3 regions of the Mesorhizobium sp. M1409 genome follow, and region 1 is predicted to be linked to each of the others. Evidence: riboswitches for the same ligand, from Rfam matches in the RefSeq annotation. Region 1 holds a riboswitch; each other region holds the start of a gene.
The links. Region 1 has a riboswitch for cobalamin ahead of NKG99_RS23095 (DUF1636 family protein). Riboswitches for the same ligand answer to the same signal wherever they lie in the genome.
Positions count from the first base shown of each region.

Region 2: it holds a riboswitch for cobalamin, as region 1 does, so the genes downstream of both, NKG99_RS15920 (aromatic ring-hydroxylating oxygenase subunit alpha) here and NKG99_RS23095 (DUF1636 family protein) in region 1, are expected to answer to the same signal.
Region 3: it holds a riboswitch for cobalamin, as region 1 does, so the genes downstream of both, metE (5-methyltetrahydropteroyltriglutamate--homocysteine S-methyltransferase) here and NKG99_RS23095 (DUF1636 family protein) in region 1, are expected to answer to the same signal.

Region 1 covers NZ_JAMYKV010000033.1:33,678-37,887, forward strand. The annotation lists gene NKG99_RS23085 (cobaltochelatase subunit CobN) at 1-734, opposite strand, end outside; gene cobW (cobalamin biosynthesis protein CobW) at 753-1,790, opposite strand; gene NKG99_RS23095 (DUF1636 family protein) at 1,787-2,221, opposite strand; cobalamin riboswitch at 2,260-2,463, opposite strand; gene NKG99_RS23100 (winged helix-turn-helix domain-containing protein) at 2,495-3,694, opposite strand; gene NKG99_RS23105 (NADH-quinone oxidoreductase subunit A) at 4,014-4,210, shown strand, end outside.
Region 2 covers NZ_JAMYKV010000017.1:93,098-97,307, forward strand. The annotation lists gene NKG99_RS15900 (ABC transporter ATP-binding protein) at 1-609, shown strand, start outside; gene NKG99_RS15905 (DUF680 domain-containing protein) at 696-932, opposite strand; gene NKG99_RS15910 (DUF680 domain-containing protein) at 1,010-1,216, opposite strand; gene NKG99_RS15915 (DUF680 domain-containing protein) at 1,286-1,489, opposite strand; cobalamin riboswitch at 1,998-2,199, shown strand; gene NKG99_RS15920 (aromatic ring-hydroxylating oxygenase subunit alpha) at 2,315-3,562, shown strand; gene NKG99_RS15925 (FAD-binding oxidoreductase) at 3,634-4,210, shown strand, end outside.
Region 3 covers NZ_JAMYKV010000024.1:73,937-78,146, reverse strand. The annotation lists gene metE (5-methyltetrahydropteroyltriglutamate--homocysteine S-methyltransferase) at 141-2,492, opposite strand; cobalamin riboswitch at 2,588-2,789, opposite strand; gene NKG99_RS19280 (alpha,alpha-trehalose-phosphate synthase (UDP-forming)) at 3,358-4,210, opposite strand, start outside.

The DNA of each region.
Region 1 (4,210 bases):
ATCGAGCGGTAGAACAGGATCGGCACGACCTTTCCCTCCCCCTCGAGGGGAGGGTGGCCCAAAGGGCCGGGTGGAGTCGGTACGACCGGACTCGACGTCTCTTTAAGTTGGCGCGTCTCGGAGAGGACCCCACCCCCGGCCTGCGGCCGGACCCTCCCCTCGAGGGGGAGGGGGACGACGCCGCGTTCGGGGTCGTAGTAACCGGCTTTCGGCACTGCGACCGGCTCTGCTACGTCCGCATCAGACCCCGCCAACCTTGCCAGCCTCCGCATCAGCGCGCTCATATTCGCCGGGCCGCCCTCGCGGAAATAGTCGAGCAGGCCGTCGAGTTCTTCGCGCGGCAGCGTCGAGGCTTCGATCAGGCGCAGATCCTCGTCGCGGCATTCGCCGGGCAGCAGCGCCAGTTTTATGCCGCGCTCGCGGGCGGTCGAGGCAAGCTGGTCGCAGCCATAGCGCCACCAGTCGTAGCCGCCGAGGATGCGGACGAGGATGATTTTGGCGTGGCGGGCGACGCTATCGACCCAGAGGTCAACGGACATGGGATGGCGCAGATCACGCAGGGCGGCCAGCCGCATCGAGGGCAGGCGGCCGGCATCGGCCTTCCACGCGGCCGCAAGGCCTGCAAGATCGCTGTCGGTGAAGGACAGGGCCACGATATCCGCCGGCATCTGCCGCAGATCGACCGGCTCGGCGAGGTCGTCGAGCGAGGCGGATGTCGTGGTTAGGATGTGCATCGCGACCCGTGTCCGAAATCAGCCGGCGAGTATACGCTCGATAGCCGGGCGGTTCAGCCCCTTGAGGCCAATGACGACGAGGCGCGAGCGGCGGTCGTCCGTGGCGGTCCAGGCGCGGTCATAATAGTGGTTGACGCGCGGCCCGACGGCCTGCAGCAGCAGCCGCATCGGCTTGCCGCCGACCTCGACGAAGCCCTTTATGCGCAGCACGTTCTCTTCCTCGGCGGCGGTGGCGACGCGCTTTGCCAGTTCATCGGGATTGGCGATCGAGGCAATGTCGACGATGAACGTGTCGAAGTCGTCATGCTCATGGTCGAATGCGCCGTCGTGATGGGACTTGCGGTTTTCGATGTCATCCTCGACGGCCAGACCGAGGCCGAGCAGCACCGAGGGATCGACCTTGCCGTGCGACGTCGGCACGATCTTCACCGCGCGAGCGGAGTGTTCGTTGATGATGGCATTGGCGCGGGCGGTGCCGGCTGCGTCCATCAGGTCGCTCTTCGACAGGATGATCAGGTCGGCGCAGGCGATCTGGTGCTCGAACACCTCCTCGACCGGATCGTCGTGATCGAGCGTCTCATCCTGGGTGCGCTGCGCCTGCAAGGCATCCATGTCGTTGGCGACGCGGCCGTCGGCCAGCGCCGGGCCGTCGACCACGGCGATCACACCATCGACGGTGACGCGGCTCTTCACGCTTGGCCACTGGAAAGCCTGGACCAGCGGCTTGGGCAGCGCCAGGCCCGAGGTCTCGATCAGGATGTGGTCGATCCTCGGCGTCAGCGCCAGGATCTGGTCGAGCGCCGGGACGAAGTCGTCGGCGACGGTGCAGCAGATGCAGCCATTGGCCAGTTCGACGATGTTTTCCTCCGGGCAGGTATCGATGCCACAGCCCTTAAGGATCTCGCCATCGATGCCGATGTCGCCGAATTCGTTGACGATGATGGCAATACGCTTGCCGCCGGCGTTTTCCAGGAGATGGCGGACCAGCGTCGTCTTGCCGGCGCCGAGAAAGCCGGTGACGACGGTGCAGGGAACACGGGAGACGGAAACGGTCATTTCAAGTCCTTCAGCATGTCGAGGGGAGGGATGCGGGCAACGAGGCCGCGCTTCAGGCTGTCGGGACGGCCGCGCCACGGGATCAGGCCGTCGGTCGAGGTGGCGAAGAGCTTGGCGCCGGTAACGAGGTCGGCGCCGCTGGTCGCGGTCAGGTCACCGAAGACATAGCTCCAGCAGCCGTCGCGCAGGATGGCGGCGCTGAGACGTCGCTTGCAATTGCCGAGGCATTCAACGCCGCGGACACGAATGTTGTCGCCAGATGCGGCGCGGCGCGTGTCGTCCGCCAGCAGTTCGCCAGCGCGAGGATGGGCGTCGGAGCCGGTCTCGTCGCGACAGGAGGCGCAGACGATCACGGTGACGCCGGCCAACGCATCATCGTGCCCGGACGAAACATCCGCTGTGCCAGCCGAAAAACTGCTGTCGTGGTCCAAAGATCGGCTCCTTGCCCGGAAACCCGCCGGGCGATCGGATTCTAAAGTCGCGGACGGCAGGTCTCCTGGCTCGCGGGTCATCGCCTTGGTAGCCGCCTTCCCGGGACCATCCCAGTGGCTTTCGGCCTTGGCTCTTCGCTTACAGTTGCGGGGACAGCCGCGGATTTGGGACAGATATCCCTCACCGCATTCCCTCTTGGCTCCTCTCGTTGAAGAGAAGAGACCGTCTCGACCGGGATTTAGGCTTTTGCGGGTAGCGGTGTCAACGCGAGCTTACGACACGGTTAGGTCGGCCAACGCCGGACCCAAGTCACCGGCGGACGTCACTTCGATGTGTTCGAGGCCGAGCCAGCCCTGCATCTGCTTCAATTCCTCGAACAGTTCGACGGCGGTCCGCGGCGGCGCGTTGGGCTCGGCGTAGGCGGCGTGGACGCGCAGCACGCCGGCCGGCCGGTCGGCCTTGAGATCGACGCGCGCCACGATCCTGTCGCCGAGCAGGAACGGCAGGACGTAATAGCCGTATTGTCGCTTGTCGGCCGGCGTGTAGATCTCGATGCGGTAGTGGAAGTCGAAGAGACGCTCGGTGCGCGACCGCTCGAAGACGACCGGATCGAACGGCGCCAGCAAGGCTCGGGCCTCGACCTTGCGCGGCAGGCGAGCGTCCCGGTGAAGATAAGCCGGCTTGTCCCAGCCTTCGACACGCACCGGCAAAAGCTCGCCTGTTTCGACCAGTTCCTCCAGCCGGCCCTTCATGTCCGCCGGCGACAGCCGAAAGTAGTCGCGCAAATCGCCTGATGTCGCGATGCCGTGGGCGCGGGCCGAAATGCGCAGCAATTCGCGGTGCGCGTCCTCGGCGGCCGGCACCGGCAGATCGAGGATCGCCTGCGGCAGCACACGCTCGGGCAGATCATAGAAGCGTTCGAAACCGCGACGGTGCGCAGTGGTGATGCGCCCGGCCCAGAACAGCCATTCGAAGGCATGCTTGGAGTGGCTCCAGCCCCACCAGCCGCCCGAGCCCTTCTGGCCTTCGAGCGCGGAAGCGGCGATCGGGCCGCGATCGGCGACCTGGCGGTAGATCTCTTCGATATAGGCGGCATGTTCGCGGCCCCATTTGGCGAGGCCCAGATACATCTCATCGCCGCGCTCGGCCCGTTCCATGCGCCAGCGCATCAGCGGGTATGTCTCGACCGGCAGGAAGGAAGCCTCGTGCGCCCAGTATTCGAACACCGTGCGCTTGCGCGTCACAGCCGCGTTGTCGAGCAGAGCGAGCGGGTAGGGGCCAAGGCGCGAATAGAGTGGCATATAATGGGCGCGCACCACCGCGCTGACGGAATCGATCTGCAGCAGGCCGGTGCGGGCCAGTACCCGGGCGAAGTGCCGGCGGTTCGGGGTGCCGATTGGGCGGGGATCGAGAAACCCTTGGGCGGCAAGCGCGATGCGCCGGGCCATGGGGAGCGAAATCTTTTCCTTCATGCAGGCGTCACTCTGAGGGCGATTGAGGGGTGATTCCGGCCGATGCTAGCAGGGTTTTGGCGGCAACCATGTCAGGAGAGAAAAGTGGAGTAAAAAGCGAAGGAAATCAAACAAGAGGGGATCGGACCAGTTTGCCGCGATATGCCGTCCAGGTCGGTGTTTTGAACAAGGTTTGACTTGCTTCGCTGGAAGTGCTGCGCTAACCCTCGCCGCGTTGCAGCATAGGCCCTTAAAACGGTTCAGCGGTTAAACTGTCACGCTTCCGCATTAGGGTCCGGTGCTGTAATCAACGTGGATTGGCGCCAACGGAAAGCCGAGCATGAACGCACTCTTGAGCTCATACCTGCCCATCGTCCTGTTCATCGGCGTGGCGCTGGTTGTCGGCCTGGCGCTGCTGGCCGCGCCCTTCCTGGTGGCCTACCGCAATCCCGATCCCGAAAAGCTCTCCGCCTACGAGTGCGGTTTCAACTCGTTCGATGACGCCCGCATGAAATTCGACATCCGCTTCTACCTGGT
Region 2 (4,210 bases), on a different contig from region 1:
CGCGTCGCCACACGCATCGAGATCGCCAAGCTCAAGGAATCGATGCCCGCCACGACCATGATCTATGTCACCCACGACCAGGTCGAGGCAATGACGCTGGCCGACCGCATCGTGGTGCTCAAGGACGGCCATATCGAACAGGTCGGCACGCCGATGGACCTCTACAAGAAGCCCGGCAATCTGTTCGTTGCCCAGTTCATCGGCTCGCCGGCCATGAACATCCTGCCGGCGACCATCGACAAGACCGGAAATCCGACTGTCGTCAGCCATGTCGGCGGGCGCAAGGCGACCGTGCCGATCACGACGCCTGCTTCGGCAAAGGGTGCCGCGGTGAGCTTTGGCGTGCGACCGGAGGACCTGATCATCGCCAGCGGTGCGGACTATCTGTTCGAAGGGACGGTCGACTATGTCGAGCAGCTCGGCGAAGTCCAGCTTGTCTACATCGACATCGGCCGCGCCGACCTGCCGCTGGTGACCAAGCTGCCTGGCAATGTCGAAGTCAAGCGTGGCTCGACATTGCGCCTGAGCGCCAATGGCGAAGATCTGCATATCTTCGACACGGATGGGCGGTCCTTCGCTCTTCACGAAGCGGAGGCGAAGGCGGCCTGAGAGGTCGCACGACGATACTGCCCTGTTACAAAAACAAGAGCGGCGGGCAAGGTCCGCCGCTCTCGTTTGGAGATCAGCTTCGGCTGTTAGCGGCCGAAGAGGTTTCGGTCACTGCCCTGAGGGGCGGACTTCGGTGCATCGCCCGACGAATTGAGCAGCTTGTAGACGGGCGATTCGCTCTTGCGGATCGAGCCCGTATGCGAGGTGTCGACGTTGACGGTCGACTGCTTGTTGATGTCGGTGCCGCCAGCGTTGTCGTTGCGGGCATAGGCGCTGCCGGCGGCAATCAGAAGAGCGGCGGCAGTAAGAACAATCTTTTTCATTTTGATACTCCGTATTCTCGAATTCGATACGGCGGGTTAACCCGCCGCATCGCTGTCGGATGTTGGTTTTGGTCGGGTTAGTTGTTGCCGAACAGGTTGCGGTCGCTGCCATGGTCGACAGGCGCCTGCGTGGCCGGCTCCGACTTCTTGACGGAAGCCGTGTACGAGCTGTCGACCGCGGCGGCAGGCTGGTCGGCGCCCTTGGAGCCAAAGTTGTCGCTGCCGGCGAAGGCACTGCCGGTGACGGCCAGAACGGCGGCGGCGGCAAGAAGGATCTTGTTCATTTTAGTCTCCTGGATTTCTGGATTTCGCCAGGACGGCGGGCAGACCCGCCGTCAACTGGGAATTGGTTGTTAGCGGCCGAAGAGGTTACGGTCGCTGCCCTGAGCGGGCGTCTGGGCAACCGGTTCCGAGGTCTTGGTGGAAGCCGTGTACGACTTGTCGACCGCGGCAGCAGGCTGATTGGCGCCGTTCGAACCGTAGTGGTCGCTACCATTAGCGAAGGCGCTGCCGGAAATGGCCAGAACGGCGGCGGCAGTGAGAATGATCTTTTTCATTTTTTTGTACTCCAGTATCTTCTTTTCCGTCCGTCCAGCGGCGTGTCTTGGAAGGGAAATCGCGTCGTTCGGACAGCCCCGATGTGGGAGGGCATCCTCGCCTTTTCCAATCACGAAGTTGTTCCGTGTGGACCATGAATCCGCCACTTGAAATTGTGCCACGGGATTCTACACGCTACTTTTTATTTATGTTTTTCAACACTTAAGCAAAATCGCCCGCTGGATCACCAACTGTTTCCAAGGCCCGGCGTTCACACCGTCCTGCACGCACCGTCAACAGAAACGAACCGTTCGGTTCGATTTTAGAACCAGCTAATAGTCACTTTTCGAAACCGTTAACCTTTTTGGTCGCCGGCAAGGGGCCGGCTTCGAGGAGATTGCAGTTGGGAATGGCCGCCGCGGAGATAGGATTTCGGCTCAACAATCGCCAACCGGAACGTTTCGCATGCGTGTCGCGCCGCATGGATACGATGTCGTTTTCATGCCGATGACGCGCCCGCGATCGTGGTTAGATCATACCATCTCAGGTGCCGCTTCGTGACGACGAGGCGGAGAATTGGGAAGCCGGTCAGAATCCGGCGCTGCCCCCGCAACGGTGGTGGAGTTCAAGTCGCAACGGGAGACCACTGGGCAGTTGCCTGGGAAGGTGTCGCGATGGTCCGTAAGGACAACTCCAGAGCCCGGAAACCAGCCCGAGATTTCTAGACTCGACTGATCGCGGTGGGCGGTCAAGAGGTGGATAGTGCATGTCCGGCGCATCGCCGGCCTGCGTCCGATCCTTCCTCCGTCACCACCATTTCAGTCCTTAAGAAACGAGGACAGGACATGGATATTCGCAACGACATGCTGAGGCTCTTGAACAGCCGCCGGCAAGGCTTTTCGCTGGAGCAGCCCTTCTACACCGATCCAGACTTTTTCAAGCTCGACATGGAGCTGATCTGGTATCGTGATTGGCTGTTCATCGGCCACGATTGCGAGCTGCCTAAGCCGGGCAGCTACATCACAGTGCAGATCGGCGACTATCCGGTCGTTCTTGTCCGCGACCAGCAAGGCAAGATCAACGCCTTCCACAATTCCTGCCGCCATCGCGGCAGCCGCGTCTGCAACACAGAGAGGGGTACGGCGGCAAAGCTGGTCTGCCCCTATCACCAGTGGACCTATGAGCTCGACGGCCGCCTGCTGTTTGCCCGCCAGATGGCCGACGGTTTCGACAAAAGTGAGTTCAGCCTGAAGCCGGTCGCCTGCGAGAGCGTCGGCGGCTACATCTTCATCTGCCTGGGCAAGGAGCCCGCCGATTTCGCGCCGATGCGGGCGATGATCGAACCTTATCTTTTGCCGCACCGGTTGCGGGAAGCAAAGATCGCCTTCGAGAGCACGATCATAGAGAAGGGCAACTGGAAGCTGGTCTGGGAAAACAATCGCGAGTGCTATCACTGCGTCGCCAATCATCCCGAGCTGTGCAAGACCTTCCCGGAAGCGCCTACCGTGACCGGCGTCAACGGCGCCGACAGCGACCCCGAAATGGTCGCGCATTGGGCCAAATGCGAGGCATCAGGCCTGCCGAGCAAGTTCCGCATCGATCCGGCCGGGCAGTACCGCGCCACCCGCGCGCCGCTGTTGCGCGATGCCGTCAGCTACACCATGACCGGCAAGCTGGCGGTGAAGAAGAACCTCTCCGACACTGTCTCCGCCGACAGGATCGGAACCTTGATGCACTATCACTATCCGACGACCTGGAACCACATCCTCATCGATCACGCGGTGACGTTCCGGGTGCTGCCGATCAGCGCCACGGAAACGGCGGTGACGACGAAGTGGCTGGTGCACAAGGACGCGGTCGAGGGGGTCGATTACACCATCGAAGACCTCACCCATGTCTGGACCGAAACCAACGACCAGGATCGCCGCATCGTCGAGGAAAACGCCTTTGGCATCCTGTCGCCCGCCTACGAGCCCGGCCCCTATTCGGAGTTGCATGAGGGCGGCGTGATCCAGTTCGTCGAATGGTATGCGTCGTTCATCGGCCCGCGCCTCGCCGAAGGCGGCCGGCCGGCCCTGCGCAGCGTCGCCTAGTGCATGTCGCCCAAAATGCGCAGCGGCTTTGGGATCATGCACAAAACAAAAGGGACAAGAGGATGAATGCGATGACGGATCTTGGCCTCTATCGCCATCTCGACCAGATGACGCCCTGGAACGACAGGCTGCAGGTGCTGGAAGTGATCGGCGTCAGCGACGAAGCACCTGACGTAAAGACCTTCACCTTCCGCTCCGACAACCAGACCTGGTTTCGCTACAAGCCGGGCCAGTTCGTGACGCTGGAACTGCCGACAGCCGACGGGCCGCTGATGCGCACCTACACGCTGTCGTCCTCGCCATCGCGGCCGTTCTCTATCGCGGTGACAGTGAAGGCGCAGGCGGGCAGCACAGGCACGCGCTGGATGTTCGACCATCTGGCGCCGGGCTCGCACGTCAAGGCCTATGGGCCGACAGGTGACTTTTCGCTGCACAGCCACCCGGCGGCCAAGTATCTGTTCATCTCCGCCGGTTCCGGTGTGACGCCGATGATGTCGATGCTGCGCTGGCTGAACGACTGCGCGCCATGGACCGATGTCGGCTTCGTCAACTGCGCGCGCCGTCCGGAAGAGATCATCTTCCGCAAGGAACTCGAACTGCTCGGCAGCCGTATGCCCGGCCTGTCGCTCGGCTTCATGATCGAGGAGC
Region 3 (4,210 bases), on a different contig from region 1:
TTCTGCGCGATGAGGACACGTGCCGAAGGAAAATTGCACATTTTCGCCGAGTGGCTTATTCCAAGAGTGTGATCGGGTTGGCATATTCCCGGCCGACGTCCGCCAGCCGGCAACTCCCCACACGGTGAGGAAGAGAAGCCTCACGCCTGCACTTTCTGCCGGAGCGCGCGCGCCGCAGCGACCATGTTCATGAGGGCAGGGCGGACCTCCTCCCATTTGCGTGTTTTGAGGCCACAGTCCGGGTTTATCCACAGTTGGCCGTCGGACAGTCGCTCGCGGGCAAGCATGACTAAGTCCGAAATCTCGCCGGCTTCCGGGACGCGTGGTGAGTGAATATCATAAACGCCGGGACCGATTTCGTTCGGATATTTGGAGCTCGTGAAGGCGTCCAACAGTTCCATCTTCGAGCGCGACGTCTCAATCGAAATGACATCCGCATCCATTTCAGCGATCGCGTGAATGATCTCGTTGAACTCCGAATAGCACATGTGGGTATGAATTTGAGTCGCGTCCTTTACACCCGTTGAAGCGATCCGGAAGCATTCGACAGCCCAGTCGAGATAGACTTTCCAGTCAGATTGGCGCAGTGGCAATCCTTCGCGAAACGCGGCCTCATCGATCTGGACCATCCTTGCGCCGGACCTTTCGAGATCCCTCACTTCGTCGCGGATGGCGAGCGCGATCTGGCGGCAGGCTTCGGAGCGGGGTACGTCGTCGCGAACAAAAGACCAATTGAGAATGGTGACTGGGCCTGTGAGCATTCCCTTCACGGGCTTTTCCGTAAGCGACTGGGCGAATTGCCACCAGCGCACTGTCATCGGATTGCGCCTCGATACGTCGCCGAAAATGATGGGGGGACGCACGTAGCGCGACCCATAGCTTTGTACCCAGGCATGCTGGGTGAGCGCGAAGCCGGACAACTGCTCGCCGAAATGCTGTACCATGTCGTTTCGCTCGAACTCACCGTGCACCAGCACGTCCAGCCCGATCTCTTCCTGCCAGCGAATTGCAGCCTCGATCTCCTTCTTCAGGAACGTCTCATAGTCGACATAGCTCAGCTGGCCCTTCGCATGAGCGGCCCGCGCCTTGCGTACCTGCGGCGTCTGCGGGAAGGACCCGATGGTCGTCGTCGGGAACGGCGGCAGCCCGAGTGAGCCGGCTTGGACTCTGGAGCGCTCGCCAAAAGCGCTCTCTCGTCGCTTCGCGCTGTCCTCAATGCTAGCGATCCGCCCCTGAACAAGCGGGTCATGGATCCTCGTGGATGTCACGCGCGTGGCGGCAGCCTCGGCAGACGCTTTCAACGCGCCTGCCACCGCATCCCTGCCTTGGGACAGGGCCCGGGCCAGCAAGACCAGCTCGTCGGTCTTCTGGGCCGCGAGGGCGAGCCACGACCTGATGTCGGCGTCGAGTTCCGTCTCCATGCGCAGATCAATCGGCACATGCAGCATCGAGCAAGAAGGCGCGATCTCGACGCGGTCCAAGGGCCAGCCGGCGACGATCGGTTTGATGCGGTCGAGAATGGCGGGCAGGTTCGCACGCCAGACGTTGCGGCCATCGATCAAGCCAAGCGAGAGCACCAGATCCTTCGGAGCGAGCCGACCCACCGTTTCCAGCTGCTCGGGAGCGCGCACGAGATCAATATGCAGCCCGGCCAGGGGCAGAGAAACCGCGGTTTCGAGATTGTCTCCCAGCGACCCGAAATACGTAGCCAGCATGATCTTCAGCTCGGGCGCGGCTTTCGACAGCTGGCCATAGGCGAATTCGAACGCAGCTCGTTCGTTCGGGTTCAGATCGAGGACAAGCGCTGGCTCATCGATCTGCACCCAGTCGGCTCCCGACAGCTTCAGCTTCTGCAGGACTTGCTCGTAAACGGGCAGCAGCCGCGGTAGGAGCGCGATGGGACCGAACCCCTCGGCAGGCGATTTCGCCAGCTTGAGGAAGGTGATGGGTCCAAGGATGACTGGGCGTGTGTGAATGCCGAGAGCTTTAGCCTCGAGGAAGTAATCGACCGGCTTCGATGACGAGAGGGCGAACGTCTGATCATCATCGAGTTCCGGCACAATGTAGTGGTAGTTGGTGTCAAACCACTTGGTCATTTCCATCGCGGTTACACCAGGTCCATGAGCCTCCTCCTGGTGACCAGCGTGTCCACAATCCTCCGTCTGACCCTGGTTGCCGCGCGCCATTGCGAAGTAGATGTCAAGTGGGACCTCGCCGCTATTCCAGCCGTAACGGGATGGAACGGCCCCGACCATGGCTGCGGTGTCGAGCACATGGTCGTAAAGCGAGAAGTCGTTCGACGGGATTTTCGACACGCCGCGATCGCGCTGCTCTTCCCAGCTAGCGGCACGGAGCGCCTTCGACGTCGTGAGAAGGTCGCCAGCGGACGATGTTCCGGACCAGTAGCTTTCAAGCGCGAATTTCAGTTCTCGCCGACGACCGAAGCGCGGCACGCCGAGCGTTGCTACAGGAATTTCCTGAGAGTCAGTCATGTCATACCCCGATGGTTGGGGCGCCGATGACAAGGAAGGCGCTAGCAGACCGGCACGAACGCCGGCTTGCAGCGGCCACCGAGACACCCCGCCCATGGACGTAATCCGCCGTGGCAGGTCTCCTGGCTCGCGGGGTCATAGCCTCTACCCGTCTTCCTGAGGGTATTCGCCTCAGTGACATGAGTGGGGTTGGCTCGCCGCTAACAGTTGCGGGGGCAGCGCCGGCATTGCACCGGCTTCCCTCTTAGCTCCGCTGCGGCAGCGCCGCACGCGAGAACCACGACACGCAGACAATCACAGCAGTCCGCTCTTTTGTCAATGACGCATAACGAAATGTTTATGTCGTTATGTGATTTCGCTTTTACGCTTGTCTAACATTGTGAAATATTCAGTCGCCCATTGGCGGCGCTGCTCCGCTGCCACCATAGTCCAACTAATGGATCCCTGTCGGGCTGCGACATCCCTCGCAGGTCGCCGATGAAGGATTTCGGACAAGACTTCAAGCGCGTGACAACGTCATTAGAATGCAGAAGATCGCATTGGTGGCGATGTTTAACGATGCGGCCGCAAGCCGTGCGTGCGTGGTAGAAGCGGTTTTCTCGGAGTGAGCGCCAAACCGTGGTCCGAGGGGAATTGGCACGCCAGTCGTCATCACGGGTGACTAGGCAATCGTGATGACTCCGCTCGGCGGCAAGAGACCACACTGACGGAGCCTGGCTCAAGGGTCTGATGCAAAGCCCGACTGTGGTCCCGATAAGCCGCTTAAGCCGCATTCAGGCGGTCAGGATAAGTATCTCTCTCTCCAAGCGCTCGGCATTGAGGGATGCGCAAATGCAGGCAAAGCTCGCGTGCTTCATATTCTGCATCATACGATCGGCAGGACCCAGTTTTTATCCAGTGCACGCGTCAGCGCGGTGTGCAATTCTGGCTCGGTCCGATACGAAGGCATTTGGGCCTCGCTGATCCAGCCCAAGCCAACATAGTGGAAGTGATCCGCAGGGACCGTAACCCGGCTGCTGTCCAGTTGCCGAACGAAGTCCGCTGACCAATGGTGGATCGTATACGCTTCAAGTTTGTCCATCATCCTCCGCCAGCGTTGGATGCGTTCTTCGCGCGGCATGCTGGCCGCTCTTGAGATCGCGGTAGCTATCTCGTCGGAGAGCCTCGGATTTACCAGCAGGGCGTCCTCGCCGAAGTCTTCGGCCGCGCCGGCAAACTTCGATAACACCAGAACGCCAGGGTCCATCGGATCTTGTGCAGCAATGTATTCTTTCGCCACAAGATTCATGCCATCGCGCAACGGCGTCACAACGCAAACACGCGCGGCTCTGTAAAGACCCGCTATCTCAGCTTGGGTGAACGACCTGTTCTCATAGATAATCGGCATCCACTCGTCCGTGCCATGCCGGTTGTTGACTTGATTGACGAGTCTTTCGACGTCGCGCCGATATTCGCTGTACGCTTGGATGTCGCCACGTGAGGGAGTTGCGATTTGCAAGAGCGAGACACGTTGCGGCTCGACTGCCAGCAGATCGAAAGCTTTAATCCGATTGTCGATGCCCTTGGTGTAGTCGAGCCGATCGACGCCGATAACTAGCTTTGCTCCGCCAAGTTTCAACTGCGAAATGTAGGCTTTCTGCGCCTCAAGCGAATCTGCGGCACACTGTTCGAATTGCTTCGGATCGATACCTATAGGAAAATTTTGGCATTGCGTCTGG